One region of the Butyrivibrio sp. FC2001 genome, then DNA from elsewhere that is predicted to be linked to it. Evidence: riboswitches for the same ligand, from Rfam matches in the RefSeq annotation. Region 1 holds a riboswitch; each other region holds the start of a gene.

Region 1 (6,125 bases):
AGGATTCCTTGCTATAGATATTTACTATATATTCAGATTTCTGAATCATTATGTGATAGACCTGAGCGCATATTCTGAAGTAATCGGAATAGTCTATCTTACGCCCAGTTTTTTCTTTATGCTAAATGAGACAACCTTCCTGATATATAAGCTGTGTGGCAGAAGGCGCGATTTATCGCATCTTTTTGCCAATTGTTTTACTGTGTCCATAATCGGATTTGTATTCATATACAAATTCTTCTGCCAGAAGGTAGGGACTATTCATAATTTGAAGGAGCTCATATTACTTCTTCTGATATTCTCTGCATTCTATGTAATCATGATGTGTCTGCAGACCTTCCACATGGTTGGTAACAGCAATGTCCGCCGGGGAACTCTGGTCATCACTGCGGCCATGTTCATCTATGAAATAATGGATATCCAGTATATTTTCACACAGGCAATAGGTGGATTCCCGGATGATTACTTTGCAGATCTCATTTACATGGCTCTTTTGATATTCATGTCAGCAGGAGTTACCATACAGGCCACAAGAAAATATAGCTTCGAATTCACGGGCTGGTCTTATGCAACAAGGGCCACCAGAGTGCGACTGATAGCATCGGTGATAGGTGTTATTGTGGTTGCCATACTTTTTATTATTGGATATTTGTCACGATCAGAGGCATCCTACATTATTATCGTGGTGATGGCCTACATGATAATGACCTATATCCTGAAGGCCGATAACCTGGGCGATGAGCTGCTTGAGCATGAAAAAAGGCAGAATGCAATGCTCGAGGAAAAAATCGACGATCAGACCAGGAATTTAATAGAGGCTAATAAAAAGCTTGAGTTACTTTCTTCTACTGATCTTCTTACAGGACTTTATAACCGCTGGTATGCAGGCAATTACCTCAAGGAATTACAGGAAAAGACCTACATATCCGGGAAAAAGTATCTGTTTTTTGTAATAAATCTGAATCACTTCAAGCCTGTCAATGACACCTATGGACATGAGATGGGAGACAGGGTTCTTGAGGAGCTTGGAAACAGAATGAGAGAGCTCCCTGATGAGTATGTAAGCTTCAGAATGGGCGGAGATGAATTCCTTATCATTCTGAAGGCTGACGCTGAGCTCGAAGATCTTGACCCTATTGCTGAGCACATAAGAGAGCTGTTTATAAAGCCTATCCAGTTTAGTTCCTATGTGTTTAATCTGTCTGCAAGCATCGGAATCTCAGTATATCCGCAGGATTCATCATCTATGGATGAGCTTCTTAGATATGCTGACACGGCAATGTGCTTTGTTAAGCATAGCGGAGAGAAGGACAGCTACAGATTCTTTAATTCGGGACTTACCAAGATCATATCCACACAGGCTGCGATAGACAGAAGACTGCGCACGGCCAAGACAGACAGAGATTTCGTCCTGTTCTACCAGCCTCAGGTAGATGTCAGGAAGAAGGAGATAATTGGCGCGGAGGTCTTCGTGCACTTCAATAGAGGGCTCGAGGACGTTTCGCCTATAGATATTATTGATGCCGCTGAGAAGAGCGGATTTATGGGAAAACTGGGAGAGTGGATCGTTAAATCCTCTGTCAGCCAGATTGCTGAGTGGAATAAAAAATACGGAAAATCAATTTCACTTACTATCAACATGTCACCGCTGCAGCTTATAAATCTGCAGTTTGAAAATATGCTGCAGGAAACAATGGAAACCTACAATTTCCGGCCTTCTATGCTGACACTTGATGTGACAAATGCTGTAATAATGGGCGCATCCAATTCTGCAAAGCTTGCTATGATAAAGCTTCATGAGGATGGCTATCGCCTTTCTCTTAACGACTTTGGCGGAGATGATATCAATCTCTCATTTGTTCAGGATTGTGGAATAAACGGAATCAAGCTTTCAAGATCGCTTGTCACCACATCCGTAAAGGACAACAGAGCCAAGCAGCTGGTAAAAACTATCCTTGCTCTTGCTGAAAATCTTGGAATATCAGTAACTGCTGTCGGCATCGAAAACGAGGAGCAGTCATCCAATATGCAGGGCCTCGGAGTAAATGAATTGCAGGGATCTTTCTATGGAAAACCTGTAGTTGCCGAGGAATTTGAAAAAATTATCAGTGTAGAATGAAATAAAATTAGTGTGTTGGACTTTTGTTGGACAGACCCTGTTAATATGATTTCATAAGATACAAATAACCACTTGAAATCATGTGATAAAACTGTGATACATATCCTGATAATATGACAATGTAAGAAAGATAAACATCGCAGAGGGGTAACAGATATGAAAAAAGGAAGTGCAGTTAAGAGAATAGCATTCGTACTTGCAGCAGTTGCAGTGATCGCAGGAGCAGGCCTCAATGGACATATGACAGCAGAGGCAGCCAGAAAAGTTAAGACACAGATGATGGAGATCACGTGCCCGCACTGCCATAAATATATAACAATAGATGTTCTTAAGGATGATGTTGAATGCACAAAGTGCCACAGCAACATTCACATCGATGGTTGAATCGCCATAAATAAATATGTGTGCCAGAGAAAAATAACCTTTTTCTTTTTTGCATATGTGCTTTCTGGCGATGAGCCAGAAAGCCTCCTCCCGTTTTATACAGCTGCCTGAAAGGGCAGCTTTCTTATTGTTTTAAAATATCTCTTTTTTATAAAAATTACAAAATAATTACAAATGTTGAAATAAATGGTTGATTTTTTAAAAATATACTGTATAATTTCTTCTTGTGAGGGACCTTACAATTGAAGAATGATAATTGACTGTTGAATAATCGCGTGGGGACTAGAGCATTATTCAATGTTTTAAGGGGAAATCATTTGGGAGCAGATATGCTTTTTGTATATTTGCAAAGTTTTAAATCTTAAGGAATTATTAAAGATGAAATGGCTGCAAAGTTACGGATTTGTCCGATGATTTTGTAGCTAATTTTTTTCCCCGCATTCCTTCAGTTGTAACAATCTTTAATTATATGGAGGAACGGTATGAAGAAAACACAGATTCAGAGAAGAGGAATTCTTCTGTCCATGGCACTTCTTGCAGGAATTTCAACTATTACACCTGCATATTCACTTAATGCAAAGGCATACGTGCAGACAACGGCTAATCAGGATGAGACCTACACAATCACCAACACAGATACAAATGATTCCTGCATTTCTAAAAACAAAGAGGATCATTTGTCAAATGCTTATATTAACTCGGATATAACTGCAAAGACGATCACGACAAAATCCTATGATGAATTAAACAACATAGATCTCTATACAACCTATGATGTTGCGAAATACGGTAACTTTAGAACTGATAAGGGTGAACTGAAAGTAAAGGTCATCGAGAAAAAAGAGAGCAATTACGAAAAATCAAAAATCTATGTAAATGGTACTGATGGGAAAAAGTATTGCAAGAATGTTTTTGGCAATAAGCAGGAATATAGCGATGCGGTTGTAGCAGAGGCAGAGAAGACAAACAAGTATCATGCTTATGGCGAGTATTGTATCAGATTCTATACTAAGAAACCCGGAAAGTACAAGTTTTCTTATGATGCGCTTGATTCTAATGGCAATGTGATAATCACTAAAACAATCAAGGTAATTGCCAAGGAGGACGGCGATCCGATTAAGGAAGCCAGCTTTGCAGGTAAAAGATTTTACGTCAGTGGAAACAGCAGGCTAAATGGCGCAACTGAGGATCTCTATTCTTCAGTAAAGGATGGAAATTATACAAAGAAGAAATCAGGAAAGCTCCAGATTACAATGAACAAAGGCTTCAAATTGAGAAAGATTGAGGTTGGTCATGTTCCGGTAGCATACAAGGAAACAAGTACAGTTGATGACTGGGCAATTGTTTCAAAGGCTATTGAGTGGAGCGAGGTTAATAATGGTAAAAAGATAAGACTTAATACCATTGATGCAGGTGGAAGCTCATACGACAAAGATAAGAAAAAGGCTGCACCTGAGGGCTATAGAATCAGAACCTCTGAAAGAATGAAGCAGTATGCTACAACATATATTCGTGTAACTTACTATGATAAGAAGAATAAGACAACAGAGCGTGAAACATTCAAGATAAACAAGCTTATAAATAAATAATATGAAGAAGGCGGGATTTTTCCGCCTTTTTGGAGAACCTTTTGAATACATACAGTGAAATTGATGCTGATGTGGATAATATGATGGAAAGAGAAATTTACAGAAAAACAATAAAAAACTGAATGATAAAAAATTACAAAAAGTTACAATTATTAAAAATATTTATTGCAATTTTGTAATTTTCATGTATAATTCTTTTTTGTGAGGGGACTTACAATTGAAGGATGATTATTGACTATTGAATAATCGCATGAGGGAACATAGCATTATTCAATGTTTAAGGGGAAATCATTTGGGGCAAACATACAGTGATGTATGGACGCAAAGTTGTAAATCTTGGGGAATTATTTAAGATGGTTTGACTGCAAAGCGACGGATTTGTCCGCTGATTTTGCAGTCATTTTTTATTTCATTGTGAATATTTTTTCCTATCTTGTTTATTACGTTTGTTACGTAATCCCTCCTTCAATTGAAATATTCTTAAATTTTGGAGGAGTGGTATGAAGAGAGCACACGTCAATCCCAGAAGAGTTATTCTTCTGTCTGCATTCGCGCTGTCATTATCAGCAGCAGTTTCGGTAAATTGCCCCATGGGGTATGTCAAAGCATACGTAGAAGAAACCAGAAATCCCAACGGAACCTACACTTACACGGATAGTGATACCAATGAGTCCGTAACAACAATGATTAGAGATGGTTACGCTGATACATATATAGGTAAGGAGGAGGCGGTCTGCGAGATAGAGACGAAGTCCTATTACAACGTGCTGACTCTTTACACAACACTGGATGTTGCAAAATTTGCAAATTTCAGAACCAACAATGGCAAGCTCAAGACTAAGCTGATGTACAAGCATGAGAGTAATTACGGTCTTGATAATGCCGACACAAGTTCCTGCTGGATCATCGGAACTGATGGAAAAAGATATTACAAGGATATTTACGGAAACAGGAAACAGTACAACGCTTCCACAGAACAGGAAATATTAAAGACAAATAAATATAAGGCACACGGAAGCTACAAGATAAGACTTTACGCAAAAAAAGCCGGAAAATATGAATTTTCTTACGATGTTTTGGATCACAACGGAAATGTAATTACGACAAAAACCGTAAAGATTGTAGCTAAAGAGGACAATGATCCCATTAAGGAAGCAACCTTTGCAGGTAAGCGTTTCTATGTGAGCAATGCCGGAAAACAGAAGGGACTAAGGAATGACCTGTACGAAGGCAAGGGCTTATATAACACAAAGAAGTCCGGCAAAGTAAGAATAACCATGAACAAGGGCTACAAAATCAAAAAGATCGAGGTTGGCTATCAGCATGTAGAACGAAGCAACGGCAGCACAGAGGATAAATGGAGTAATAAGTTTGCTGATGTTGCATGGAGGACAATTAAGAACGGCAAGAAGATAAGGCTTAATAAAGAGGATGCGTATCCATATTTTGACAGCTATGAGAGAAAAGCAAATACAAAGGCACCGGGAGGATACGACATCTATTCTGATGAGAACCATGGTCAGGGCTCGACGACATATATCCGCGTTACTTACTATGACAAGAAAACCAAGACAACAGGGCGGAAACAGCTTTCTATCAACAGACACATCAAATGATACATGGAAGGTGAGATACGAGTATGAACATGACAGGAATAATGAAAAAAGCAGTGCTGCTTTCAGCTGCAATAACTATTACACTTACAGGTTCATTTAATGCTAAGGCTTATTCAACAGTGAACTGGAGTGATCAATATAAAGGGAATGTTTTTTACAACAGCGATACAAATGATTCATGTGTCGCAAAGGATACCGCTGATCACGCAGCCAATGCTTATGTGGCTGATCAGTTAAAAGCAAAGACCATAACAACAGGTTATTATGGCGCAGGAAATATCATAACAATCTATACGCCCTACGACGTAGCGAGATTTGGTAATTTCAAAACCAACAAAAAAGCCTTGAAGCTCAAGGTTACTGAGAAGCTTGAGGATAATTATTCAGAGTCTGACAGCTTCGTCAGCGGAACAGATG
Region 2 (6,125 bases), on a different contig from region 1:
TCACTCAGCTATTATGATGGTACACAATGGGTAGAGCAGAAAAATGAGAAATCCGCTGATGGAACATATACGACGGACTCCAATGGACTAGTGGCGATAGCACCTCTTGTCTACAACGTTGGATACAAGCTTGTGGAGAAAACGGCGCCTCAGGGCTATGCGAAGGATGAAACACCTATCTGTTTCTACATACCTTCTGCAGATACAGAGAATTACAAGCTTAAGCTGCCTGATAACTTCTTTACAGAGCTTGGAGGAAGTGAGTTTACCGCAGGCCAGCCTGTATATGCTCCCAATAAAAAGAATTCAACTTCATTTACAGTCAAGAAGGATTGGGTAAATGCTGATGATGTTACAAAGCCATCAGCCATTTCAATAAGGATTGGGAGAAGACTTGGAAATGTTGTCAACGGAAAGTCGGATTCCTCAGGGCTTGGAAATTACTACACAGTAAACATTGACAGGAGAAATCCGAATAACCAGATACTTGAATATGTGGGATTCCCGTCTGTAAAGGATGGCTCACAGTTGACATTCACCTTTGCTACACATGGGAATGATCTTACTAAGATCATAATCAATGGTGAAGAGCATACATATGCTGATGAAGTTAATTCGAATTCAATAACCAGGTTGACTAAGACCATTACGATTTCGGGAAATACTACTATACAGATATTGAACGGATGGCAGACCTGTGACAAACCAATGGCCAATGTTTCAGCTTCAGTTGCTTCATCCGATGCAGGGCTTGATACATCAAACAGTACAAAGGGAGCCACCGGAGCTACAGTCGGAGCAGAGGATATCGGTTTTAAAAAAGAAACAACAATAACTGCGGTTGACGACTGGAAGGTTACATTGAACGGACTTGACAGATTCTATAAAGATGATACAACCGGCATTACATACGAGTGGCTATATTATGTTTCTGAGGTTGCAAACCTATATTACACGGCTAGCTATTCCGACAACAATTCGCCTGGAATAACCTCCGGAACAATAACAATTACCAATACAAGAAATGATGTACCGGCATATGCTTTACCTTCTACTGGAGGAAGCGGAAGAATACCTTTCACAATAGGCGGACTTGTTCTTGTAACACTAGCTCTTGTGGGTGAGGAGTATTTCAGGAGGAAACGAAGAAAGCGAAAATAAGATCAGTTTATAAAAATTATAAGGTACATAAACTATCCTGGGAAACTCAGTAAAAATCAGTTTCCCAGGAATAAATAAAAAGTTCAAAAAAGCGCATCTTTTCTATTGATTTTTATTTATGGCTATCATATTATGAGTGTGCTGTAAATAACAAAATATGGTTAAGTGAAGAAATTCAGGGCAAAGCTACCGCAAGGTAGTGACGCAAAGCTAAAGGGTCTGTTCAATGGGGATAGACAGCCAGTTGCTGGTGCGCTTAGTAAAGGAAGCGCATCATTATTATTCTTTCTTTTGATGCAAAGCCTTGTTTGAACTCAAACGGGCTATTTTTTTGCCATAAAACAGGTTCAGCTGCTCTATAAACATAGTACGAGGGGACTATTTTGAAGCATTTATATGTGGGGATGAATTAAGGAGATTCATGGCACGTAAAGAACTTAGGAAATTAAACAGGAAAGAATTACTGCAGATGCTGGTTGAGTTTTCTGAAGAAGCAGAATCCATTAGAGCTCACGAAAAGGAGATGCAGAATCAGTTCGACAGGGAACGTGAACAGCTCCTTCAGCAGATGGCTGATGAGAGAGCAGAGCTTCTTGCAAAATTCGATGAAGAAAAGGCTGAGATGAGAAGCAAGTTCACGCAGCAGAAGGAACAACTGATCGCACAGCATGCAAGGGAGAAGACCGCTTATATGCAGCAGGCTGCTATAGAGAGAGCCAACCTCCTAAACGGCTTCAATGAAGAAAAGGCAGAAATGCGTGAGAAGTTCAATGAGCAGAAAGCCAAGGCAGAAGCTTTGTTCCAGAAGGATATCACGGGACTTAGGGCAAGGCATGAGCGTGAATTTAAGGGCTTCCATGCGAGACTGGAGAGAGAAAGAGATGCTCTTCACGCTGAAGAAGAAAAGAAGCTTATGCAGATCCAGGATGCAGGTACGCTTGCAGAGGCGATACTTTCCATAAACGGATTCTTTGAGGCTGCTCAGAAAGCGGCTATACAGTACGAGGAAACTGTTAAGAGGATAGAGGCTATGCGAATAGCCGAGGCTGAGCGCGGCTTTAAGCCGGAAGAAGAGGGTGAGGCTGAGGAAATGCTCAGAATCAAGGAACTCTCCGGCGGACTTAAGAAGGCAGCAGCCAAGAAGACAACCACCAAAAAGACAACCACCAAAAAGACAACCACCAAAAAGACAACAGCCAAAAAGAAGGCTGAGCCGGAAGAGACTGTTGAAGAAGAGAAGCCTGAAAATACAGTAGAGAACGTTGAAGAAGAGAAGTCTGAAAATACAACCGAGACTGTTGAAGAAAAAAAGCCTGTAAAGAGGACAAGAAAGACTTCAACAGCGAAGAAAACTAAGGAAACTACCACTGAGGAGAAGTCTACTGCAACTAAGAAACGCACAACAAGAAAGACAACCAAGAAGGCCGAAATAGATAGTACTGATACGGATAAAATGGAAACTGCCGCAGAAAGTTAAATGTTACATACATAAGAAACTATTGTTGTCAAGTACGGATTATGAATAGCTTAGTGCATAATTCGTATACATAGAAGTTTATAAAAATTTTATAATTAGTAAGCTACGCTTCGAATGTAATGTTCTTATGCGGTTAAGCACAGACAATTAGAGGGTCTGAAAATTATGGAAGATAAAAAGATTCCATCACAAGAAGCTCCAAATGAACAATTGAATAGACCGTCGCTTGAAGAACTGAGAACAGAGCTAAAACGAGAATACAGAAAGCACGACTACAAGAGAACACTCAGAAATACACTGGTGGTTATCGTGGTTGTGGCCGCTATCTCAGTGCTGGTATCAAGCTTTTTTATCACAGTGCTAAGAGTTACAGGTGACAGTATGACACCTACGCTTGAGACAGGACAGATTGTAATAGCTAATAACTATGCACAATTTGAGACGGGAGAGTTGATCGCGTTTTACTACAACAACAAGGTTCTGGTAAAGCGAGTAGTGGGATCTCCCGGTGACTGGATAAATATCGACGAAGCTGGAAAGGTTTATGTAAACGGCGTTGAGCTGGATGAGCCTTATATATCAGATCCGAGTCAGTATGCAGCCGGCATGGGAGAGGGCGACAAGGTTGAATTTCCGTATCAGGTTCCTGACAAGAGATATTTTGTTTTGGGAGACCACAGATCGGTTTCAATCGACTCCAGATCAACAACTGTAGGATGCGTATCCGCAGAACAGTTGATAGGAGCAGTATTTTTTAGGCTTTACCCTGTAAAAGATTTTGGGGGGATAGAGAGTAAAGCCAGCACCGGTACAGAAAGTATGGATGAACCGGAATTGCAGTAATTCGTTGGGCGGAGAAAAGGTAACAAGGGAAAGAATTGAAATGAGGAAATTGGACAACAATCGTATCGAGGGGTTTGTAAAAAAACACACTCACCTTAAAAGATGGATATCAGTAATGTTGGTTGTGGCTCTTTTAGTTACAACAGCAACAATGTATTCACTTAATAAGTCTGCGAACGCGTTATCAGACGAGGATGCTGAGGATGTTGGAATGGTCCTTAGCGGGAATGATAGCGATGATCTTGCAGCTGAAGGTGGGGATGAAGGAGATACAGACTCTGTACAGGATTCTGGAGATGCAGACAGTACTGATGGTGAAAGCACAGATAATGCTGACACAGATGAGGGGACTTCATCAGATGCTGATGTAAATGAAGATGGTAACTCAGATGTCACATCAGATGAGGATACAGATTCAACAGATAATTCAGAGACTGAATCTACAGATGGAACATCAGAAGGTGAGAATTCTGATGGCACAACAGACCTCGCAGATGCTTCTGATAATCAGACAACTGAAGATGGTGAGAACACAGATGCTCCTAACTCCAGTGAAGGGCTTAAGGACACCAATGATGTAGATCTTACACAGGATGTAGTTCTTACAGTTTCTTATGTGACTGAGGACAATGAGCAGATTGCTGATGAAAAGGAAATAAGTCTTTCCGAGAGCCTTGATTTTGAGACAGAGGCACCCAAGCAGGAGGGCTATGAGTTTAAGCAGGCTTCAATCGATGAAACTGTTATTTCTAAGATCGTAGCCAAGCAGGATGCCAATGGATATAAATATTACGAAGTAAACACAGCTGATGGAACAGCTTTAACTGTTAAAGAGAATAAGACAGTTGTACTTACATATTCACATGAGATTGTGGTTGACGGTGGTGTCAAGCTCACAGCCAAGTATGTGGATAAAGACGGTGCAGAGATAAAGGAAGCAGAAGATTTCGTTATTGCTGAGGAAACTGATCTTAAGCAGGGTGAATCAACAACTCTTGATGGATATTTCTATCTTGGAGCAACATATAACGATCAGAAGATCACAAAGATCACACCTGTCCTTGAGGACAGTTCAGAGGATTCTGAGAAGACAGAAGAAACTGAACAGGCTGAAGGAAGTGAACAGACTGAAGGAACTGAAAATAGAGAAAACAAGGTTGTTGTAAAAGAATATAAAGCTACAGTTACCGACAGTGAAGATATAACAATAAGTGAGGATTCTGATATTGTCTTCACATATGTTAAGGCTACAACAGAGACAAGCTTTAGCTACAGCGATGACAAGGTAATTGTTACAGCTGAGGCTACAGCTGAGGGAGTATTCCCTGAGGGAATTGAACTTAAGGTAACAGAGCTCAATTCACAGACAGAGAACTACAATTACGATGCATACCTGAATGCACTTAATGATAACGCTGATGCAATTGCTAAGGATGCAGGAAAGGATGAATCCTGCCAGTATAGCGAAAGCAATACAATTCTGTATGATATTGCTTTCATGTATGAAGGCAAGGAGATTCAGCCTAAGGAAGGCTTGGTAAACGTAAGTATTCAGTTTAAGGAGAACCAGTTATCTGATAGCCTTTCAGCTTCTCAGGAAGATATTTCTGTAGTTCATATGCCTATTAAAGATGAGGTAAAGGAAGCAAACTCAATCGAAAGCACGGAGGAAGCTAAGGAGATTACTTCTGAGGATATCGAGGTTAAGACACTTACCGAGGCAACTGCTGAGGTTGGTGATGATGAGAAGGTAGAATTCAGCGAGGACAACTTCTCAATATATGCAGTTATTGCATATCAGAACCATACACCCGGAACAGATACATTCAAATCAGTTCTTGGTGATGCTGTAAACTTTGGACTTACAACATACCAGATTTTTGTAAATGAGTCTGAGACAAACTTTGCAGCAAAGGTAGTATATGCTAATGCCCAGACCGGTAATGATATGACAAACAGTGTTGAGCAGACATTTATAGCTGCAAGCATTATCGGTAACTTCAATCTTAAGGGTGAAAAAGCATATTTCATGGTTCCTGAACAGTACAAGAATAATGTAGGTCATGAAAAGGGTGCTGAGTATATTAAGCTCGATACAACCCATACACAGGCAGATCTTGAAAATACTGTTGAAGGAATGATGACATACGTAAGAAATGCTTCAGCAGATCTTGCAACCCGTACTGCTAATGCGTCAATTGTTAAGGATGCTAATCGCAATGAAAGATATTATGTCGACACTACTTCATATGCTGCAGGAACATATTATGTAACTGTTTCTGAGAGCGACCTTGCTAATATCGGTGCAGCAGAGAAGTTAACAATTAAGAAGAATCCTGATCAGACCATTGTATTTAATGTAATGCCCTCAGGCGAAATCAAATTACACAAATTCATGGTTGAAACAAATGGTGAAACAGTTGGATCAGACACACTTGCAGGAAGAAAAGAGGATTCAATTGCAAGAACTATTATATGGAACTTCCCTAATGCCAGCACAGTACGTAGTTCTGATGGCGTAGTAGGTGTTTTCATATCAGGTCAGCAGTATGCTTCATGGGAAAATGATAGTACATCAGCAGGATGGATATCCTTCCCCAGCATTAAAATAACCAGCGAGTTCCACAATACATATGATGAAGTT
Region 3 (6,125 bases), on a different contig from region 1:
TGTATATGTGGCAACATAGGATTCTCCCGCCTCAAGCTTTTGAAGAACCACGTAATTTTCACTGTTTAGCGACATATACTGCCTTGCATCTTCAGTTCTTCCGTCGCTGTACTTTTTAATAAAGTTAAAATCTCCGGTAGCACCTGCATTTGCAGTATTAGTCAGATCCTGCAAAAAGTTATTGTTATTTGACCAGTTGTTATATACTTCCAGCCAGTCTTTAAACAGAATCTCTGTGCCTGAGCCGTTCTCGGTGCTAAGAGTTATCTGATATTTAATTTTTCCGGATGCCCGCGAATAGTCCTCCAGTATCTTCTTATTAAGTGTCAAATCCGGAGATTTAACATTTAAAATTTCTATTGTAAATGTGACGTCATTTCCAAACTCGTATATCCTGGTTGTCTTTTCCTTGCCCTCATCGCCCTTTGCAGTGGCATAGAAGAAGAAATAGCTGTCATCAATTACATTTGTCTTATTTTTATCTGCAAACTCATCATGGAAGGTTATTGTAATAAGTCCGCTTTCATCGATTGTAAAGGTACCAACCTCTTCGTTATTACCGTTGTAAACAGAACCGCTAGCTGCCTGGTCTACAGTTATACCATGATTTGAAAGGGCATAAGTAACTGAAGGTTTCTCCTTACTTACAGTTCCTATCTTAAGGATATACTCAAGTCTGAAGATAAGGCCTTCGCCCTGATTTACCTGTGCGCCACTCTGTATCTCAGTTCCGCCAGTGTAGGATTTTGTTCCATCTGAATTCCAGTGAATATCAGGGTTCTTTTTAACTGATACTCCAGTAATCTTCATGCCACCGTCATTAGTTGAATCAACTATGGTCTCATAAGTAAGAGTCCCAGTTGCATTGCCATAATCCTGCCCTGCTGCATGGGCAACGATTGTGAAGCCGTCAAAAAAATCCATCACGGGTGATACAAATGAAAGCAAAGCGGAAGTAAGACTCCCGCTTTTTTTCAGTTTTGCATTGTCATCTGTGGACTCTGAAGTCTTATCCTCTTCATTACTTTCAGATGAGCCATCGGTGTTACCAGCATCCTCAGAAGAGCCATCCTTTGCATCGTTTTCGGACTCGCTGGCGATTTTCTCCTTCTTATATTCATCACTGTAGTTAACCTTTATCTGGTTATCCTCGGTAGCTTCTACAGTACCGTTTCCATCATCAAGGTCAGACTGTGATGTAATAACATTTCCATACTGCTCAGGTACGCTCATGTGAATATCATCACTAAGTGCCGCTTCCTGAGGCATGCTGTACTTAACTGTAATACGGAGATGATCACCCTCTTTGATGTCAGCCTCTGTTATTGCTTCCCAGGTTCCATCCTCTTTTAATCTTTCGATTACAGTCTCGGTTACATAATCTGCAAGATCGACTGACTCAGGGATATCCTGCTCTGCGATCTTACCTTCTTCTGTATTTTCAGCCTTCTTCTCTTCCTCGGACTCCTCTTCCTCTGTCTTGGTCTTCTCATATACGAAAACAAGGCTGGTATCTTCCTTGATTCTGCTGATATACTTGCCCTCTTCATCCTGCTCGTAGTCTTCGTAGGAAGGCATATCATCAGAAACAAATTCATAATATGTATACTCAGTCTCATCAGAGGCTGTGTATTTCTTCACATCGACCTTCTTGATCTCAAGGTCATCATAGGTAGCTTTCTTAAACTCGAAGCCCTCAAGCTCTGCTGCATCCTCAGGAAGCTCAACGCTTTCGTCTAATACTATCTCTTCTTCATCTGCATAGGCATTGCCATCATTATCAGTAAGAACATTGCCTTCATCATCAACGTAAGAAATTTTCAGAATGATATCCTTTGTAATCTCATCCTCTTTTTCCTCTGTAGGTTCTTCTGTCTCAGGATTCTCCGCTGTTTCCTCGGTAGCTACTTCTTCTGTATTTTCCTGATTATCAGGGTTTTCAGCATTCTCCTCATTTTCAGGATTTTCTGTGTTCTCAGTTTCCTCAGAATTCTCCTCTGTGCTCTCCTCGGTATTTTCTGTATCCTCAGAGCTTTCTTCAGGTTCTACAGCTTCCTCAGTCTCTTCTGATCCTGATTCATCTTCGTAGCTTTCTTCTGATTCCTCGCTGCTGTCGTCATAAGACTCTTCCTCTTCATCTTCAGAGTCTGCAAAAACAACTCCATCATCACCACCATCAGAGCCCTCATCTGAATAGTCCTCCAGAACCATTCCGACTTCCTCAGCACCTTCTTCTGAGACTGCTGATGCACCTCTGTTCATGGCGTAGAGTGTTCCTGTTCCCACAAGAAGCGAAAGCACAAGCATAATAGAAAGCCAGCGCTTTAGAAATTCGTGCTTCTTCAGGTATTCATTTAATTTCTCTTTTCCCACATGTCTCGGCATTGCTCTATAAAACCTTCCCACAAGAATCTCATCCCTGAAATTCCTATAAAAAAGCCCTGTTTGAACAATGCAAACAGGGCTTTAACAAATTCATCTGCACAAATATTTATCACAAGCATTATCAACTAATACCTGTTCCAAATAGTACAGGCAGCTGGCTATCTGCTCAAAAAACAGACCCTGTAGCTTTGCGTCACTACCTCACGATAGTTTTGCCCTGAATCTTTACCATATGTAATTACAGATGTAAGGCCACCTTCGTAAGTAGCAGGCTATCATATTTGAAACTATATTTCACATCTGTACCTAAATTTATGATACATTATATGATTCAAAAAATCAATAGCGAATATCATTATTTAAAAGTATTTTTCAAGTTTTCATTTATATATGATTTTATGGGCGAATTGATGCCTGACATCGGAAGTATTACTCGTACTCATTCTCCCTCTATGATGTACTTTACATAGAAATTATGCAAAAAACAAGGGTTTACATAGTTTTTTAAGCAAGAGTTTATCCTTGTTTATAAACTTTATCCTCTTATAATAAGAATTTCAAAACGGGAAATTATTGAAATTACAGACACACATTTTAGATTAGAATATTAAAAAGTCGCCCTATCTTGTGATAGTGCGACTTAATAATTATCTTGCCATAAGATACAATTTATAAAGCCTTTGCAATAGTCAGGTTTATGTTATGCAATCTTCTGCTTAGCGATCTCTGTAAGAGTCTTGAAGCCTTCAGGATCATTTACAGCCATCTCAGCAAGCATCTTGCGGTTAATCTCAACCTCTGCAAGCTTAAGACCGTGCATAAGGTTTGAATAAGACATACCGTTAAGACGAGCTGCAGCGTTGATACGTGTAATCCAAAGAGATCTCATATCTCTCTTCTTCTGCTTACGACCAGCGAATGCTGATGTAAGTGCTCTCATAACTGACTGCTTAGCAACTCTATACTGCTTTGATCTAGCGCCTCTATAGCCCTTAGCGAGCTTTAAAACTCTTTTATGCTTCTTCTTGGCGTTCATGCCACCTTTAATTCTTGCCATTTCGGTTTCCTCCTAAATATTTTTTCAAATGGTACTGCTCTTAAGATTAAACGTAAGGCAGAATCTTCTTCATTGTCTTTACATTAGTAGCATCAACTACTGCTGCCTGTCTAAGATTTCTCTTTCTCTTTGTAGACTTCTTTGTAAGAATGTGACGCTTGTACGCCTTGTTACGGATCAGCTTACCTGTGCCTGTTACCTTGAAACGCTTGGCAGCAGATCTGTTTGTTTTCATCTTGTGCTGCATAACTAAATCCTCCTATGCTGTAAATTATTAAAATTCTCTGCTAATTTAAGCAGTGTAATCATCCATAGAAACGATTCTGAACAATTACTTTATATGTAACTCTCCTAAGGGTTATTGAAGAGAAACAATCAATTACTTCTTCTCAGTAAGGAACATTGTCATACTACGTCCCTCAACCTTGGGCTGCTTATCAATAACAGCTATATCACTGAGTGCCTCAGCGAAATCTGTAAGAATGTGAACGCTTGCACCCATGTGTGCCATCTCACGTCCTCTGAATCTCAGAGTAACCTTTACACGGTTACCTTTCTCAAGGAACTTCTTTGCTGCATTAACCTTGGTGTTAAGATCGTTTGTATCAATGTTGGGTGACAAACGGATTTCTTTTATTTCAACAGTCTTCTGCTTCTTACGTGCTTCCTTCTCCTTGCGAAGCTGCTCATACTTAAACTTGCCGTAATCAACGATGCGGCAAACAGGCGGCTTAGCATTGGGAGCGATCTTCACCAGATCAACACCTGCCTCATCTGCAAGCTTTCTGGCATCCTGAATGGACATTACCCCAAGCTGTTCGTTATCAACTCCAATTACACGAACCTCTTTGTCTCTGATCTGTTCATTGATGAATAAATCGTTGTTGCTAATTGTTTTGTACCTCCAATTCACGAAACAAAAAAAGTGGATTCGCAAAAGAATCCACTTAACAATCATCTATGCTCTGCATCCAAATTCGCAGATAAAATCCTGAAAGGATAAACATCGAAAATTTATTAACGCCTGGAGCCTTCGCCACAGGGTGAGAGTGGAAACCTCTGCTTTATTTTCATACTAGCAAAATATATCACACAGCTATTGGTGTGTCAACAATATTTTTTCAATAATTTACTCCCAGGGCCTGAAGCTCTGATTCAACCTGCTCATAGGAGTTATATACTATACCGTTCATTCCGAATTTCTTAGCGGCTGTAATGTTCCTCACAGTATCGTCAATGAACACGCACTGTTCCGGAACAAGGTCGTATTTATCGGTAATAAGCTCGAATATAGCGCGGTCCGGCTTAATGATCTTATATTTATAGCTCAGAATTCCGCCGTCTACCTCATCAAGGAATTCATTCATAAACTTATTAGGTTCAAGTGCCTGCTTTGAAAAGTTTGAAAGAACAAGCACTTTGTAGCCTGCCTTCTTCAATGCCTTGATCCAGGGCATTGTGCGTTCTCTTTTTCTAAGAAGTCCTGTGAGATCTGAAAAAGCCATTCGGAGCTCTTTTTCTATAGAAGGATCGTTTTTCACAAAGCCATCCACGATTCCCTTGGAATCAAGAACACCTCTGTCGAATTCATTCCACGCCTCTGTTCTGGTGCTGGCATCTCCGATTCTCTGAACCATCTCTTCATCGAAGCCCTTATCTCTAAGGAAATCCTCCCAGCAAAAGTCCACAAGGACATTACCTATATCAAAAATTACTGTACTTATTGCCATAACTAAGCCTCTTACTCTGCGTCACTGCTGTCCTTTGCAGGGACGTCATTCTTACCATAGGGATCTGCTGATGCTACTGTTCTGTTGCCTGTAAGCGCGGTATATACCCACAGAATAAGCCACAGTAAAATCGGTATTGCAATCGTAGCAGCCGCACAACCTGCAAAAGCACTTCCAGGGCCCATCTCGCCGAATATAGCCTCAAAAAGAAGAACTACATATATACCAACAAGTAAGATAATGCCTGCTATAGCAATTACTCTCTTAAACATCGGTGTTTCGCTATTTTTCATAATTTCTCCTTAAAACCGTAAAACGGGCTGCCAACACTAACTGTGACAGCCCGGTAAAAATCATCTTATTTGCTAAGAGCGCTCTCGCGATAAATAATATCTTCTCTAGCAGGTCCGTTAGATACCATTGTGATCGGGTATCCAATCTCCTTCTCGATGAACTCGATATACTTGCGGCAGTTCTCGGGAAGATCCTCGTACTTCTTAATTCCGCGGATATCGCAATTCCATCCGGGAAGTGTCTCGTATACAGGCTTAGCCTTCTCAAGGAGATGTGTAACAGGGAAGTCCTTAGTAACCTCTCCGTTGATCTCATAACCTACACATACCGGAATCTCTTCAAGGTATCCAAGAACATCAAGTACTGTGAAAGCAACATCTGTTGCACCCTGAAGTCTGCAGCCATATTTACTTGCTACGCAGTCGTACCATCCCATACGACGAGGACGACCTGTTGTAGCACCGTACTCACCGCCATCGCCACCGCGTCTTCTGAGCTCGTCAGCCTCCTCACCGAAGATCTCGGATGTGAAAGCACCTGCTCCAACTGCTGATGAATAAGCCTTGTTAACAACTACGATCTGCTTGATCTCGTAAGGTGCGATACCTGCACCGATTGCGCCATAAGCAGCAAGTGTAGATGATGATGTAACCATAGGA

The links. A riboswitch is a leader RNA that binds a small molecule or an ion and turns the genes downstream of it on or off. The one in region 1 is predicted to bind cyclic di-GMP.
Region 2: another riboswitch for cyclic di-GMP. It lies ahead of G601_RS26550 (hypothetical protein); the one in region 1 lies ahead of G601_RS0118310 (hypothetical protein).
Region 3: another riboswitch for cyclic di-GMP. It lies ahead of G601_RS23975 (SpaA isopeptide-forming pilin-related protein); the one in region 1 lies ahead of G601_RS0118310 (hypothetical protein).

What each region holds. Positions count from the first base shown of each region.
Region 1 covers NZ_KE384133.1:142,535-148,659, reverse strand. Annotated here, with positions in the region: gene G601_RS0118330 (putative bifunctional diguanylate cyclase/phosphodiesterase) at 1-2,119, shown strand, start outside; gene G601_RS0118325 (hypothetical protein) at 2,276-2,503, shown strand; gene G601_RS0118320 (hypothetical protein) at 2,986-4,092, shown strand; cyclic di-GMP riboswitch class I at 4,379-4,462, shown strand; gene G601_RS0118310 (hypothetical protein) at 4,593-5,708, shown strand; gene G601_RS0118305 (hypothetical protein) at 5,732-6,125, shown strand, end outside.
Region 2 covers NZ_KE384132.1:890,147-896,271, reverse strand. Annotated here, with positions in the region: gene G601_RS23975 (SpaA isopeptide-forming pilin-related protein) at 1-1,161, shown strand, start outside; cyclic di-GMP riboswitch class I at 1,331-1,413, shown strand; gene G601_RS26550 (hypothetical protein) at 1,583-2,638, shown strand; gene lepB (signal peptidase I) at 2,804-3,481, shown strand; gene G601_RS0117545 (Spy0128 family protein) at 3,522-6,125, shown strand, end outside.
Region 3 covers NZ_KE384132.1:898,354-904,478, forward strand. Annotated here, with positions in the region: gene G601_RS23975 (SpaA isopeptide-forming pilin-related protein) at 1-2,406, opposite strand, end outside; cyclic di-GMP riboswitch class I at 2,532-2,612, opposite strand; gene rplT (50S ribosomal protein L20) at 3,086-3,442, opposite strand; gene rpmI (50S ribosomal protein L35) at 3,489-3,689, opposite strand; gene infC (translation initiation factor IF-3) at 3,822-4,355, opposite strand; gene G601_RS0117580 (HAD family hydrolase) at 4,564-5,172, opposite strand; gene G601_RS23980 (hypothetical protein) at 5,184-5,465, opposite strand; gene G601_RS0117590 (adenylosuccinate synthase) at 5,531-6,125, opposite strand, start outside.